DNA from 3 places in the Streptomyces sp. NPDC048275 genome. Region 1 is predicted to be linked to each of the others. Evidence: riboswitches for the same ligand, from Rfam matches in the RefSeq annotation. Region 1 holds a riboswitch; each other region holds the start of a gene.
What was found. Region 1 has a riboswitch for S-adenosylmethionine ahead of thrC (threonine synthase). Riboswitches for the same ligand answer to the same signal wherever they lie in the genome.

Region 1 (4,246 bases):
CCAGCCCGGTGTTCCGTACCGGGAGTTGATCTCGGTCGCCAGACGCTGCACCTCGGCCGTGTAGTCCCGGTACACGGCGAGATCCTGGCGGGACGGGTACGCGAAGGCCACGTGGACGACGCGCTCGCGCCAGGACGGCTGGTCGTCGAGCAGCTGTCGGTACGCCAGCAGGCCCCGCACGATGTTCTTCGACAGCTCGGTCCGGTCGACCCGCACGATCGTCTTCCGGCCGGCCCCGATCTGCTCACGCAGCGTGACCATCCGTTCAGCGACGTCCGCCTCGTGCGACCGCTTCCGCAGGAAGTCCGCGTCCGCTCCGAGACCGTGCACGCCGATCCGGGTGTCACCGAGGCCGCCGACGAGCTCGCCCGCGCACGCCGTGAACGCGTCCGCCCAGCGGTGCGTCAGGAAGCCCAGCCGGTCCGCGCCGAGCATGCCGCGCAGCACCTGCTCGGCGATGTCGTCGGGCAGCATCCGGAAGTAGTCGACCGGCGCCCAGGGGGTGTGGGAGAAATGGCCGATACGCAGGTCGGGGCGGAGTTCGCGGAGCATTCCGGGGACGAGGGTCAGGTGGTAGTCCTGTACGACCACCACGGCCCCGTCGGCCGCCGAGTCGGCCAGCGCCTCGGCGAACGCCCGGTTGTACGCCTCGTACGCCGCCCACTGGCGCCGGAATTCGGCGTCGAAGACCGGCTCCAGCGGCGTCTGGTACAGCATGTGGTGGACGAACCACAGCACGGAGTTCGCGATGCCGTTGTACGCGTCGGCGTGCACCCCGGCGTCGATGTCCAGCATCCGCACGCCGTCCTCGCCGATCCCGCGCCGGACCGCCTCGCGGTCGCCGTCGCCGAGCGCGGAGCACACCCACAGCGCGCCCGCGTCCGGCCCGATCGCCGACAGGCCCGAGACCAGCCCGCCTCCGCCGCGCCGGGCGTGGAGCGAGCCGTCCTCTCGCACCTCGTACGAGACCGGGCCGCGGTTGGAGGCGACGAGGATTCGATGGGTGCCGTGCGTTGAGGCCATGCCACCAAACCTAGCCCGGCGCCGAAACGCTCAAACGTTCCTCTACGCGGCCCGCCTCTTTACGTACTCGGAGATCTCCGCCATCGGAGGCCTTTCCTCCGTGTCCACCGAGTGGGTGCGCGGCTCGAAACCGTCCTCGCCCCGTTCGAACTGGGTGAGGGCCGGTCGGATGAGGTGTCCGCGGGCCAGCCGGAGCTGCGCCGTGCGGTAGATCGCGGCGGACATGCGGCCCAGCGCCTGCCCGTCCTGGTGCCGGTGCTTGCGCACTCCCACGTCGACCTGGGCGAGCGCGTCCAGGCCCACCAGGTGCAGTGCGTCGATGAGCATGCCCAGCTCGACGCCGTACCCGACGGGGAAGGGGAGCTGTTCGAGAAGGGAGCGGCGGGCCGCGTACTCGCCGCCGAGCGGCTGGACGAAGCCGGCCAGTTGCGGCCAGTGCATGTTGAGCAGGGGGCGGGCCATGAGTTCGGTGACGCGGCCGCCCTGGCCGGCGGCGGAGCCCAGCGGTCTGTCATACATCGCTTTGACGAGGTCCACGCCGGGCTCGGTGAGCAGCGGCCCCACGATCCCGGAGACGAAGTCCGACGAGAACTCCTTCAGATCGGCGTCGATGAAGCAGACGATGTCCCCACTGGTCACCAGGAGTGACCGCCACAGGACCTCGCCCTTGCCGGGGGCGGCCGGGATGCGCGGCAGGATCTCGTCCCGGTGCACGACTCGCGCACCCGCCGCGGCGGCCACCTCCGAGGTGCGGTCCGTCGAGCCCGAGTCGATGACGACTATCTCGTCGACGAGGGGCACCTGCTGCATCAGGTCGTGGCGGATGACGGCGACGATCTCGCCGACCGTCTCCTCCTCGTTGAGCGCGGGCAGTACGACACTGACCGTCGACCCTGTGGTGCGTTTCGCGGCCATGAGCTGGTGGAGCGGGCGATCGGTCACGGACCAGGAGCGTGTGCTCAGCCAGCGCTCGACTTCCTTCAGCACAGTCTGCGGCTCCTCACTGTCTGATCACCCGGTTTCTCACGGTGTGATCCATCTCGCGGTTCGGACGACTATCTCAACTGTCCTGGCCTTCGGTTACAGTCTTGAACAACGCGGATGACCATCGCATTGCGTAGATCGTCCGCACACAATCGAATACCGCTCATCCAGAGGGGCAGAGGGATACGGCCCGTTGAAGCCCCGGCAACCCTCCAGCCGGTCTCGTACGACCACCGACTACGTCGTCGTCGCGAGGCTCCCGGCTCGGGAAGGTGCCAAATCCGTCTCACGGCGAAGTGCGTCGTGAGGAAGATGAGGAGAAAGGGCCTCGCCTCCATGGCTGCGCAGACCGTCGCAAGCACCACCGCTAGCGCCACCGAAAGCACTACGAACAGCGTAGACGGTGTCGATCTCGGACCCGCCGCCGCGCTTTCCTGCCGCGAGTGCGGTCACCGTGTGCCCCTCGGCCCGGTTTTCGCCTGCGAGGAGTGTTTCGGCCCGCTGGAGATCGCGTACGACTTCTCGGCCTACGAAACCGAGGAGCTCCGCAAGCGCATCGAAGCGGGCCCCGCGAACATCTGGCGCTACGCGCCGCTGCTGCCCGTCCCGGCCGACGTGGCCGACAAGCCGAACATCAACCCCGGCTGGACCAAGCTCGTCAAGGCCGACAACCTGGCCCGCGAGCTGGGCGTCGACCCCGGCAAGCTCTTCGTCAAGGACGACTCCGGCAACCCGACGCACTCCTTCAAGGACCGCGTCGTCGCCCAGGCCATCGAGGCCGCCCGCGCTTTCGACTTCACCACCCTCTCCTGCTCCTCCACCGGCAACCTCGCCGGTGCGGTGGGCGCCGCCGCCGCCCGGGCCGGCTTCCGCTCCTGTGTGTTCATCCCGCACGACCTGGAGCAGGGCAAGGTCGTCATGGCCGCGATCTACGGCGGCGAGCTCGTCGGCATCGAGGGCAACTACGACGACGTGAACCGTTTCTGCTCCGAGCTGATCGGCGACCCGGCCGGCGAGGGCTGGGGCTTCGTCAACGTCAACCTGCGGCCGTACTACGCGGAGGGGTCGAAGACGCTCGCGTACGAGATCTGCGAGCAGCTCGGCTGGCAGCTCCCCGACCAGCTGGTGATCCCCATCGCCTCCGGGTCGCAGCTGACGAAGATCGACAAGGGCTTGCAGGAGCTGATCAAGCTCGGTCTGGTCGCGGACAAGCCGTACAAGATCTTCGGTGCGCAGGCCGAGGGCTGCTCGCCGGTGTCCGTCGCCTACAAGGCCGGCCACGACGTCGTACGCCCGCAGAAGCCCAACACCATCGCCAAGTCGCTCGCCATCGGCAACCCGGCCGACGGGCCGTACGTGCTCGACATCGCGCGACGGACGGGCGGGGCCGTGGAGGACGTCAACGACGAGCAGGTCGTCGACGCGATCAAGCTGCTGGCCCGGACCGAGGGCATCTTCGCGGAGACCGCCGGTGGAGTGACGGTGGGTGTGGCGAAGAAGCTGATCGAGAACGGTCTTCTCGACCCGACGCTGACGACCGTCGTCCTCAACACCGGGGACGGGCTCAAGACGCTGGACGCGGTGGCGGGGACGGGGTTGACGGCGACCATTCGTCCCAACCTGGAGTCGTTCCGTGAGGCCGGGCTCGCGTAGGGCTTCGCCAGGAGGGTTCCTTTCGCGCTGCGGGCCGTGGCCGGCTGGTCGCGCCCACGCGGTGGAGCCGCACATGTCACCGCCCCGCGCCCCTCACGAGGCGCTGTACTCGACCGGAGGTCATCACCCATGAGCGTCAACGTCCGCATCCCCACCATCCTGCGCACCTACACCGGCGGCAAGGCCGAGGTGAAGGCCGAGGGCGGGACCCTCGGCGAGGTCATCGCGGATCTGGAGAAGAACCACACGGGCATCTCCGCCCGCGTGCTGGACGACCAGGGCAAGCTGCGCCGGTTCGTCAACGTGTACGTCAACGACGACGACGTCCGTTTCGAGCAGGGACTGGAGACGGCGACGCCGGACGGCGCGGGCGTCTCGATCATTCCGGCGGTCGCCGGAGGCTGATCGCCGGCCCGGATCGTTACCCTCGGTAACTCCGAATACGCAGAGTTCATCGAATTGCCCCCTCCGTGAGAGAAGCGGAGGGGGCAATTCTGTATGGTTGAGCGCGGTACAGTTGGGGAAGCTGCTTCGCTTTCCATGCCGGATGCATATGAGCTTCAGTGATTTCCCGGCCGGTTGCCCG
Region 2 (4,246 bases), on a different contig from region 1:
GCGACCTCGCGGGCGAAGCCGATCTCGTGGGTGACGATGACGAGGGTGGTGCCGCTGGTGGCCAGGTCCTTGATGACGGCCAGTACCTCGCCGACCAGTTCGGGGTCGAGGGCGGAGGTGGGTTCGTCGAAGAGGATGACTCCGGGTCGCAGAGCGAGGGCGCGGGCGATGGCCACCCGCTGCTGCTGACCGCCCGACAACTGACGTGGATAGGCGGCGGTCTTGTCGGCCAGACCCACCTTGCCCAGCAGGGTGAGCGCCAGCTCCCGGGCCTCCGGTTTGCTCAGCCGACCGGTGGCCACCGGAGCGGCGGCCACGTTGTCCAGCACCGTCAGATGCGGGAACAGGTTGAAGTTCTGGAAGACGAAGCCGATCCGGCTGCGCTGGGCCAGGATCGCCCGCTCGCTCAGCTCCTTGAGACGCTCACCGTGCCGGCGTACGCCGATCAGCTCGCCGTTCAGGCTGACATGGCCGATCTCGGGCTTCTCCAGGTGATTGATCACCCGCAGCAGGGTGGACTTGCCGGAGCCCGACGGTCCGACGATCACCGTGACCTCTCCGGGCTCCACGGTCAACTCCACTCCGTCCAGGACGCGTTGAGATCCGTACCACTTGTGCACGTCGTGGACCTCGACCAGTGCCTTGGTGGTCATGCAGCCGTCTCCCTTCGGACGCGGGCCCGCAGGTCGCCCAGACCGGTCCGCACCTTCTGCAACGGGGTCGGCGGCAAGGTGCGCAGGGCGCCCCGCGAGTAGTACCGCTCGACGTAGAACTGGACGACGGACACGGCGCTCGTGAGGATCAGGTACCAGGTGGTGGCGACCAGGAGCAGCGGCACGATGTCGCCGGGGTAGGTGCTGCCCATGCTCTGCACCGAGCCGAAGAGGTCGAGCAGCGAGACGTAGAAGACCAGCGAGGTGCCCTTGATCAGGCCGATCAACTGGTTGACGTAGTTCGGGGTGATGGAGCGCAGCGCCTGCGGGAACACCATCTTCCTGAACTGGTACCCCTTGGGCAGACCGAGTGAGGAGGCCGCCTCGTGCTGGCCCTGGTCGACCGCGAGGATGCCGCCGCGCACGACTTCGGCCGCGTACGCCGCCTCGTTGAGGCTCAGTCCGACGACCGCGACGACCATGTCGGTGGCGAGCCGGGACTCGTCGAAGGTGAAGAAGGCCGGACCGAACGGGACTCCGAGGCTCAGGGTCTGGTAGAGCGCACTGAAGTTGTAGAGGAAAAGCAGGACGACGATCAGCGGTACCGAACGGAACAACCAGATGTAGACCCAGCTCACCGCCCGCAGCACCGGACTCCTGGAGAGCCTGGCCAAGGCGAGCACGACGCCGCCGATCAGACCCAACACCGCGCTGTACGCGGCCACTTCGAGGGTGATGAGCAGACCGTCGAGAATCGTCGGACGCAGGAACCAGTACGAGAATCGGTCCCATTGGAAGAAGGGGTTCGTCGCCAGCCCGTGGGCGATCTGTGCGACCACGACGAGCACGATCGCCGAAGCGATCCAGCGGCCGGGCCGGCGCAGCGGCAGCACTCGCTGTTCCGTCGTTGGCGGCGGCTTGACCACAGGTGCGGGAGGCGGCTCTGCCGTGTCCAACTGCACGGCAGAGCCCAAGGGTTCACTCATGGAGGGCTCCAGGCGACTCGTACTCCCCCGGGGCGCGCGCAGGGGAGACAGGCCCCAATACGAGGGGGGGAAGGAGGGGAAGCTCACCGGGAGTTCGCCGGGACAGCGGCGAACACCAGCGGTTCAGAGCTCAGCGAAGAAGAAGGAAGAAGAAGGAAGAAGAAAGCGAAAGGCAGCGGCGCGACTTGGGTCAGCCCTGACAGCGACAGCGGGTGCCGCGACAGGTACAACACCATGCGGTGTCGGCGCGGCCGCCCTCGGCGAGGAGCAGCTCGGGGCGACGGTTCGCGGGCATGGACGCGCAGCCGTGGCGCCGCGAAGCGGTCGTCCCCGGGGCTGCGTACATCGCGGTCACCCTCACCATTCCGCCCCGCGGGGCCTCACGCTCACCGGAACGCATCCGGTCCAATGCGGCGTAAGTTAGGCACGCCGTCAAACGAATGTCAACGCCGACCGGCCCACGTGACCACGTCGTGAGACCGCGCGGATGCCTTCTTGACGACTCCCCGGAGCGCACCGAGACTGACGGGGACGGTCACGATTGTCAGCGCCCGTCGTATCGGGGTTTCCCGTACGACGCGGTTATCGGCCCCGGCCCGCTGGCAGGCAACCCTTCCACCGCGACGGGGTGCCCCGGGTGACGACCGGGTTCCGCCGGAGCGGCGGAGCAAGCGTGGTCTCGCCTCTCGCGAGCCCCGGACACGGGAGCGGTGGGAATGTGACCAGGAACGGTCTGACGAGGCGTCTGCACATCGACCTGCAGCGGGTTTCCAGCGCTTACTAGTCCGTCGTGTCCCACGATCCGGACCGGCACGTCAGCGCAGTCACTCCGTTCCGCCGCTGCCGCCCACGAGGCGGCCGGGGCTTCGTCGTTCCCGTGGAGAGTCATGCCCGAGACAGCTTCGCTCACTTCGCACGCAGGCACCGCAGGCATCGCAGGCACCACAGGCCCGTGCGCCTCAACCCCGCGCGTTGCGGCCTCAGTTGCCCCGAATCCTCGGGGCGCCCTCGCGTCCCCTCGCCCGCACCGCATCCGCAGCCGCATCGGCGTGGGCCTGGCCGGCGGCTTCTACCCGGCACCGCACCGCTATCAGCTGTACCTCTCCGAGGGCTGTCCGTGCTCGCTGCGCATCTCGATCACCCTCGACCTGCTCGGCCTGCGTGACTCGGTCGCCACGACGCTGCTGGCGCTCCCCACGGAATCAACGGACACCTCGCAGACACCTGCCCCGTTCACCGCACTGCGCAGCGCGTACGAGGCCACATGGCACCACTACGACGGTCCACTCATCGCACCCGCATTGTGCGACCGTTGGAGCGGACGCATCGTCAGCAACCACACCCCCGACATCCTGCGCGACCTCGCCGGACTCCTGACCGGCCGCGAGGACGCCTGCCTCCCTCGGCTGCACCCACCGGCCCTCGCCGCCGACATCGACGCCTTCCGTGAGCTCCTCGACCGGGATGTCACCTCGACCGCGCGGCCGGAGGTCCTGTCGGCGACGCTGGACCGGCTGAACCGGCAACTCGCCTCGCACACCTACGCGTTGGGCGATGCGCTGACGGCCGCGGACGTCGACCTCTGGGTCGCGCTCGCCCAACTCGAGGCGCCTGACGCTCTCTGCGGGTACGACCGGCTCCAGGCCTACGTACGACGGCTCGACGCCCACACGGCGTTCACGCGCCCGTCCCGCGCAGACGCTCGGCAAACGTAACGCCCGTCGAGGTGCGGGTTACGCCTTGGCGCGGGTGAAGGCGAGCGTGCTGGTGACCGTGGTCAGGCCGCGGATCATGCCCATCTGGTTCCAGCCCATGCCGAACTGCTCACGGTCCACGGTGAAGTCCGCGGTGAGCGTGACGGCATCGGCGCCGGACTCGGTGACGCGCGCGGTGACGGACTGTGGACGGCTGATGCCGCGCACGGTCAACTGGCCGTCGATCTCGACGGTGTCGTCCTGACCGACGGCGGTGGCGCGGACGGCGAAGGTGATCGTGGGGTGCCGGTCCGCGTCGAAGAGGTCGGCGGAGCGGAGGTGCGTGTCGCGCTTGGCGTTCTTGGTGTCCAGGGACGCGACGTCCAAAGTGATGGTGCCGCTCGCGGTCCCGTCGGGCTGGACCTCGCCCTCTCCGGTGACACCGGGGATGGTGCCCTTGACGGTGACCATGCCCCACATCGTCTTGTGCTTGATGGCGACGGTGGAACGGGCGGGGTCGAGCTGCCAGAGGCCGGTTTCTACGGCGACGGTCATGAGGGTTCTCCAGACGGTTACAGGTCGTACACAAGGAGTGCGAGGAGGACGACCGAGGTCATCCAAATTTGGATGACTGAACGCTAGCCCGTTCTTCAAATTTGGACAACCGGTAGACTGCAACACCATGGCCGACCCTTCCGCCCCCGCCGATCCGCCCGAACTCGAGCACACGGGCGACGACGGACTGCTGCCCGCCGAGCTGCGGGCCTGGATGCGCCTGCTGGCGGCGGCCGGAGCGATCGAGCAGCAGCTGCGCACACGAGTCAAGGACGCGCTCGGTGTCTCGCACGACGAATTCCTGGTGCTGTGCCTGCTCGCGGACCAGCCCGGCTCCGGTCTGCGGATGACGCAGATC
Region 3 (4,246 bases), on a different contig from region 1:
CCTTGCGCTCCTCGACGCTCGGCTCACCAGCCAGGTCGAGGTGCACATACTCGACGACCTTGGAGGAGCGGGTCACGTCGAATCGCGTGAGGTTGCCGCAGAGCGTGCAGCGCCAGCGAGTCTCGGCGGTCGGCAGGGGAACCGTCATGTGGCAGTCGCTTTCCTTCTAGTGTCCGTCCAGCGCCAGTCTCCCTGGTGCGTGTGGCTCGTAACCCTACGGCCTGGCGGGTACTCGACGCTCGGCCGTCCATGGCGGCGAGGCACTCTGTGCGCTTAGGTCCTGTTACGTCATGCTCTGTTGCATGATCAGCAAGTGGAGCAGGACGGTCGGCAGGGCGGCGCGGGGTCAGTCCGCGCCGGTGACGTACGGGCTGATCGTCGTGTGCTGCCTGATCTTCCTGATCGGCCCTGCGTCGGGATTCAATACGACGTACGGCACGGGGGACGAACTGCTGGTCGCCCAGCGAACCTACTTCCGGCGCTGGGGCGTGGTGCCCGCCGAACTCCTCAGCGGAATCCCGAACGCCGCGCTCACTCCCGCGACGGCCCTGTTCATCCACGGCAGCTGGCTCCACCTCCTGGGGAACATGCTCTTCTTCTACGTCTTCGGAGCGATGGCCGAGGAACGCATGGGCCACTTCGAGTTCGCCCTCTTCTACGTGGGCTGCGGCTACCTCGCCCTGCTGGGCTACGCGATCGCCCATTCCGACTCCGAGCAGAGCCTGGTCGGCGCCTCGGGGGCGATCTCCGCGGTCCTCGGCGCGTTCCTGTACCTGTTCCCCCGGGCCCGGGTGACCAGTCTCTTCCCGTTCCTCTTCTTCCTGCCGCTGCGCTTCCCCGCCTGGGTCGTACTGCCCTTCTGGGTGACCCTGCAGTGGCTGGCGGCGGGCCAGGCCGCCCAGGGCCCGGGGGTGGCGTACCTGGCCCACCTGGTGGGCTTCTCCCTGGGCTTCGGCTACGCGTGGGTGCGCTATGGGCGTGCGACTAGAGTGAAAACCCCAGCCGCGGCCCCCGAGGGAGAAAACCAGCCGTGATCACCGCGATCGTGCTCATCAAGACCAGCGTGGACCGGATCCCCGAGATCGCCGAGTCGATCGCCGCGCTGGACAGTGTCAGCGAGGTCTTCTCCGTCACCGGTACCTACGATCTGATCGCCATGGTCCGGGTGAAGGCTCACGACGATCTCGCCGATGTCATCCCCGGCAAGATCAGCAAGATTCCCGGCGTCGAGGCGACGGACACGCATGTCGCGTTCCGTACGTACTCCCAGCACGACCTGGAGGCGGCGTTCGCGATCGGGCTGGACGGTTAGGTTCCTCGCCCCCGCCGCCCCTACCCGTCCCGTCCCCGGGGGCTCCGCCCCCGGACCCCCGGCGGTGGTTCTTTTGCTGCGGGGCAGTGGGGGCTGGGCGCGCCCACGCGGCGGAGCCGCACAATGTCACAGCCCCGCGCCCCTGACCACTTCCAGCCCGTCCGGCGTTTGAGGACGAGGCCGTTCAGGCCGAACGGGGGTCTGGGGGCGGAGCCCCCAGGTACGGATGGGACGGGTAGGGGCGGCGGGGGCGAACTCACCACCCAAGCCCCCAGCCACCCGCAGTCACCTCAAACGGCGGGCACGCAACGCCCGTCCTCCGTGCGGTAGTTCCACTTCGCACCGTCCCGGACCAACTCCCCCACGGCCCGTACGAATCGCTCCACGTGCTCGTCCGGCGTACCCGCCCCGAAGCTGACACGGATCGCGTTGAGGGACTTCTCCCCCGGCGCGGCCTCGGGCGCGCCGCACTCCCCCTGGGTCCCCGGGTCGCTGCCGAGGAGCGTGCGCACCAGCGGATGGGCGCAGAAGAGTCCGTCGCGCACCCCGATGCCGTACTCCGCGGAGAGTGCCGCCGCGAAGTGCGAGCTGTTCCAGCCCTCGACGACGAAGGAGATGACGCCGACCCGTGGGGCGTCGTCACCGAAGAGGGACAGGACACGCACCTCGGGAACCTCGGCGAGCCCCGCGCGGACGGCCGCGATGAGCTGCTGCTCACGGGCGACAAGCGTGTCGAAACCCGCCTCGGTGAGCGCCTTGCAGGCGGACGCGATCGAGTACGCGCCGATGACGTTCGGTGAGCCGGCCTCGTGCCGGGCCGCGCTCTCGTGCCACTCCACGTCCACCCCGCCGTCCGTACGCCGCGTGACCTTGCGGCTGGCGCCGCCACCGGCGAGGTACGGCTCGGCCTCACGCAGCCAGTCGGAGCGGCCCGCGAGGACGCCGGAGCCGAACGGCGCGTACAGCTTGTGCCCGGAGAAGGCGACCCAGTCGACGTCGAGGTCCCGTACCGACACGCGGTGGTGCGGAGCGAGCTGGGCGGCGTCGAGGACGATCCGGGCGCCGTGCGCGTGCGCCGCGGCGGCGAGCTCACGCACGGGCCACAGCTCGCCGGTGACGTTCGAGGCGCCGGTCACACAGACGAGGGCCGGACCGTAGGGGTCACGGTCGGCGAGGGCACGCTCCAGGGTGGTCACGGCCTGCCTCGGGGTGCGGGGCGCGTCGAGGTACGTCACCCGCGCGTCCTTCCACGGCAGCAGCGAGGCGTGGTGCTCGGTCTCGAAGACGAAGACCTGGCAGTCGGCCGGAAGGGTGGCGGCCAGCAGATTGAGCGAGTCGGTGGTCGACCGGGTGAAGACGACCTGGTCGCCCTCCCGGCAGTCCAGGAACTCCGTGACGGTCCTGCGGGCGTTCTCGAAGAGATCGGTGGACAGCTGGGACAGGTATCCGGCGCCTCGGTGCACGCTGCCGTAGTACGGGGCATACGCGGCCACGTCGTCCCACACCCGCTGCAGGGCCGGGGCGCTGGCGGCGTAGTCGAGCGCGGCGTAGGTGACCTCGCCGCCGGTGACCAGCGGGACGGTGACATCCCGCCCCAGAACGGGCAGCGGGGCGCAAACGGACTGGTCGGCGGCAATGACGGAGACAGACATGGCGAGCTCCTGTGAGAGGCAGGCGGAATCGCTGCGCCGGACAGCCCGGCCGGGGCGTCAACAGCACAGGAAAAGGCGAAAAAGGGGTACGCGGAGGCGGGGCTCTAGCCCTATCGCATTCGCTTGCTCACAGAGGGCTCCCTCGAACGACCAGGACCCCTGGTGCCCACTCAAAGAGTGCGAGGGGTCCGCGCTTGCCGTAGACCTCGCTGCCTACGGCCTGGTCTTCACCCGGGGCACCCCGCCACGGACGGAGGGTTGCCGGACAGCCGGCCGGGGCCTGATGGCTGTCGCTCATGACCTGCGCAGCATCTTGCCACACGGCCTCCCGGGCGCAACCCCCATGTCCGGATACCGGGACGGGGAGGAGGACCACGCCCCCGCCTCCTTGGGGGCTCAAGGAGGGGACGGGTGCGGGCGGCGGGGGCGAGAACAAGCCCCACCCCCGCCGCCGCGGGCGCTACGCGTTGCTGGCCGCCACCCACCGCTCCAGCGCCGCCTTCGCCGCCCCGGAATCGATCGCCTCCGCCGCCTTCGCCATGCCGACGCGCAGCTGCTCCGCAAGCGGCGCCTCGCCCGGCGAGAGGGCGACCAGCGCCGCCGCCGAGTTCAGCAACACGGCGTCCCGCACGGGCCCCGTCTCACCGTTCAACAGCCGACGGGCGACATCGGCGTTGTACGAGGCGTCAGCGCCCCGCAGGGCCTCCACCGGGACGAGGTCGAGGCCGACGTCACGGGGGTCGAAGCGCTCCTCCTGGACCTTGCCGTCACGGACGACCCACACCTTCGACGTCGACGTGGTGGTCAGCTCGTCCAGGCCGTCGTCACCGCGGAAGACCAGCGAGGAGTTACCGCGCTCGGCGAACACGCCAGCCACGATCGGCGCCATGCGCGGATCCGCGACGCCGACCGCCTGCGCCCGTACCCGCGCCGGGTTCGTCAGCGGACCGAGGGCGTTGAAGACCGTCCGGATCCCCAACTGCCCCCGCGCCGCCGCCACATGACGCAGCGCCGGGTGGAACTTGACCGCGAAGCAGAAGGTGATCCCGGCCTCCTCGGCCACCTCGGCCACCCGCTTCAGCGGCAGCTCCAGATTGACGCCGAGCTTCTCCAGGACGTCCGAGGCACCGGACGCCGAGGACGCGGCCCGGTTGCCGTGCTTGACGACCTTGGCACCGGTGCCGGCCACGACGATCGCCGACATCGTGGAGATGTTGACGGTCTTCGCGCCGTCGCCGCCCGTACCGACGATGTCGACGGTCTCCCCCGGCACCTCGATCAC

Region 2: linked by a shared signal. The riboswitch ahead of AB0D57_RS29615 (putative leader peptide) and the one ahead of thrC (threonine synthase) in region 1 are both predicted to bind S-adenosylmethionine.
Region 3: linked by a shared signal. The riboswitch ahead of AB0D57_RS04705 (aminotransferase class V-fold PLP-dependent enzyme) and the one ahead of thrC (threonine synthase) in region 1 are both predicted to bind S-adenosylmethionine.

What each region holds. Positions count from the first base shown of each region.
Region 1 covers NZ_JBEZLR010000005.1:40,682-44,927, reverse strand. Annotated here, with positions in the region: gene AB0D57_RS05120 (trehalose-6-phosphate synthase) at 1-1,023, opposite strand, end outside; gene AB0D57_RS05115 (glucosyl-3-phosphoglycerate synthase) at 1,066-2,010, opposite strand; SAM riboswitch class I at 2,168-2,326, shown strand; gene thrC (threonine synthase) at 2,344-3,660, shown strand; gene AB0D57_RS05105 (MoaD/ThiS family protein) at 3,790-4,065, shown strand.
Region 2 covers NZ_JBEZLR010000059.1:57,837-62,082, forward strand. Annotated here, with positions in the region: gene AB0D57_RS29605 (amino acid ABC transporter ATP-binding protein) at 1-653, opposite strand, end outside; gene AB0D57_RS29610 (amino acid ABC transporter permease) at 650-1,639, opposite strand; SAM riboswitch class IV at 2,173-2,319, shown strand; gene AB0D57_RS29615 (putative leader peptide) at 2,358-2,423, shown strand; gene AB0D57_RS29620 (glutathione S-transferase C-terminal domain-containing protein) at 2,689-3,354, shown strand; gene AB0D57_RS29625 (YceI family protein) at 3,373-3,888, opposite strand; gene AB0D57_RS29630 (MarR family transcriptional regulator) at 4,016-4,246, shown strand, end outside.
Region 3 covers NZ_JBEZLR010000004.1:161,452-165,697, forward strand. Annotated here, with positions in the region: gene AB0D57_RS04690 (hypothetical protein) at 1-148, opposite strand, end outside; gene AB0D57_RS04695 (rhomboid family intramembrane serine protease) at 303-1,034, shown strand; gene AB0D57_RS04700 (Lrp/AsnC ligand binding domain-containing protein) at 1,031-1,312, shown strand; gene AB0D57_RS04705 (aminotransferase class V-fold PLP-dependent enzyme) at 1,603-2,964, opposite strand; SAM riboswitch class IV at 3,150-3,266, opposite strand; gene trpD (anthranilate phosphoribosyltransferase) at 3,425-4,246, opposite strand, start outside.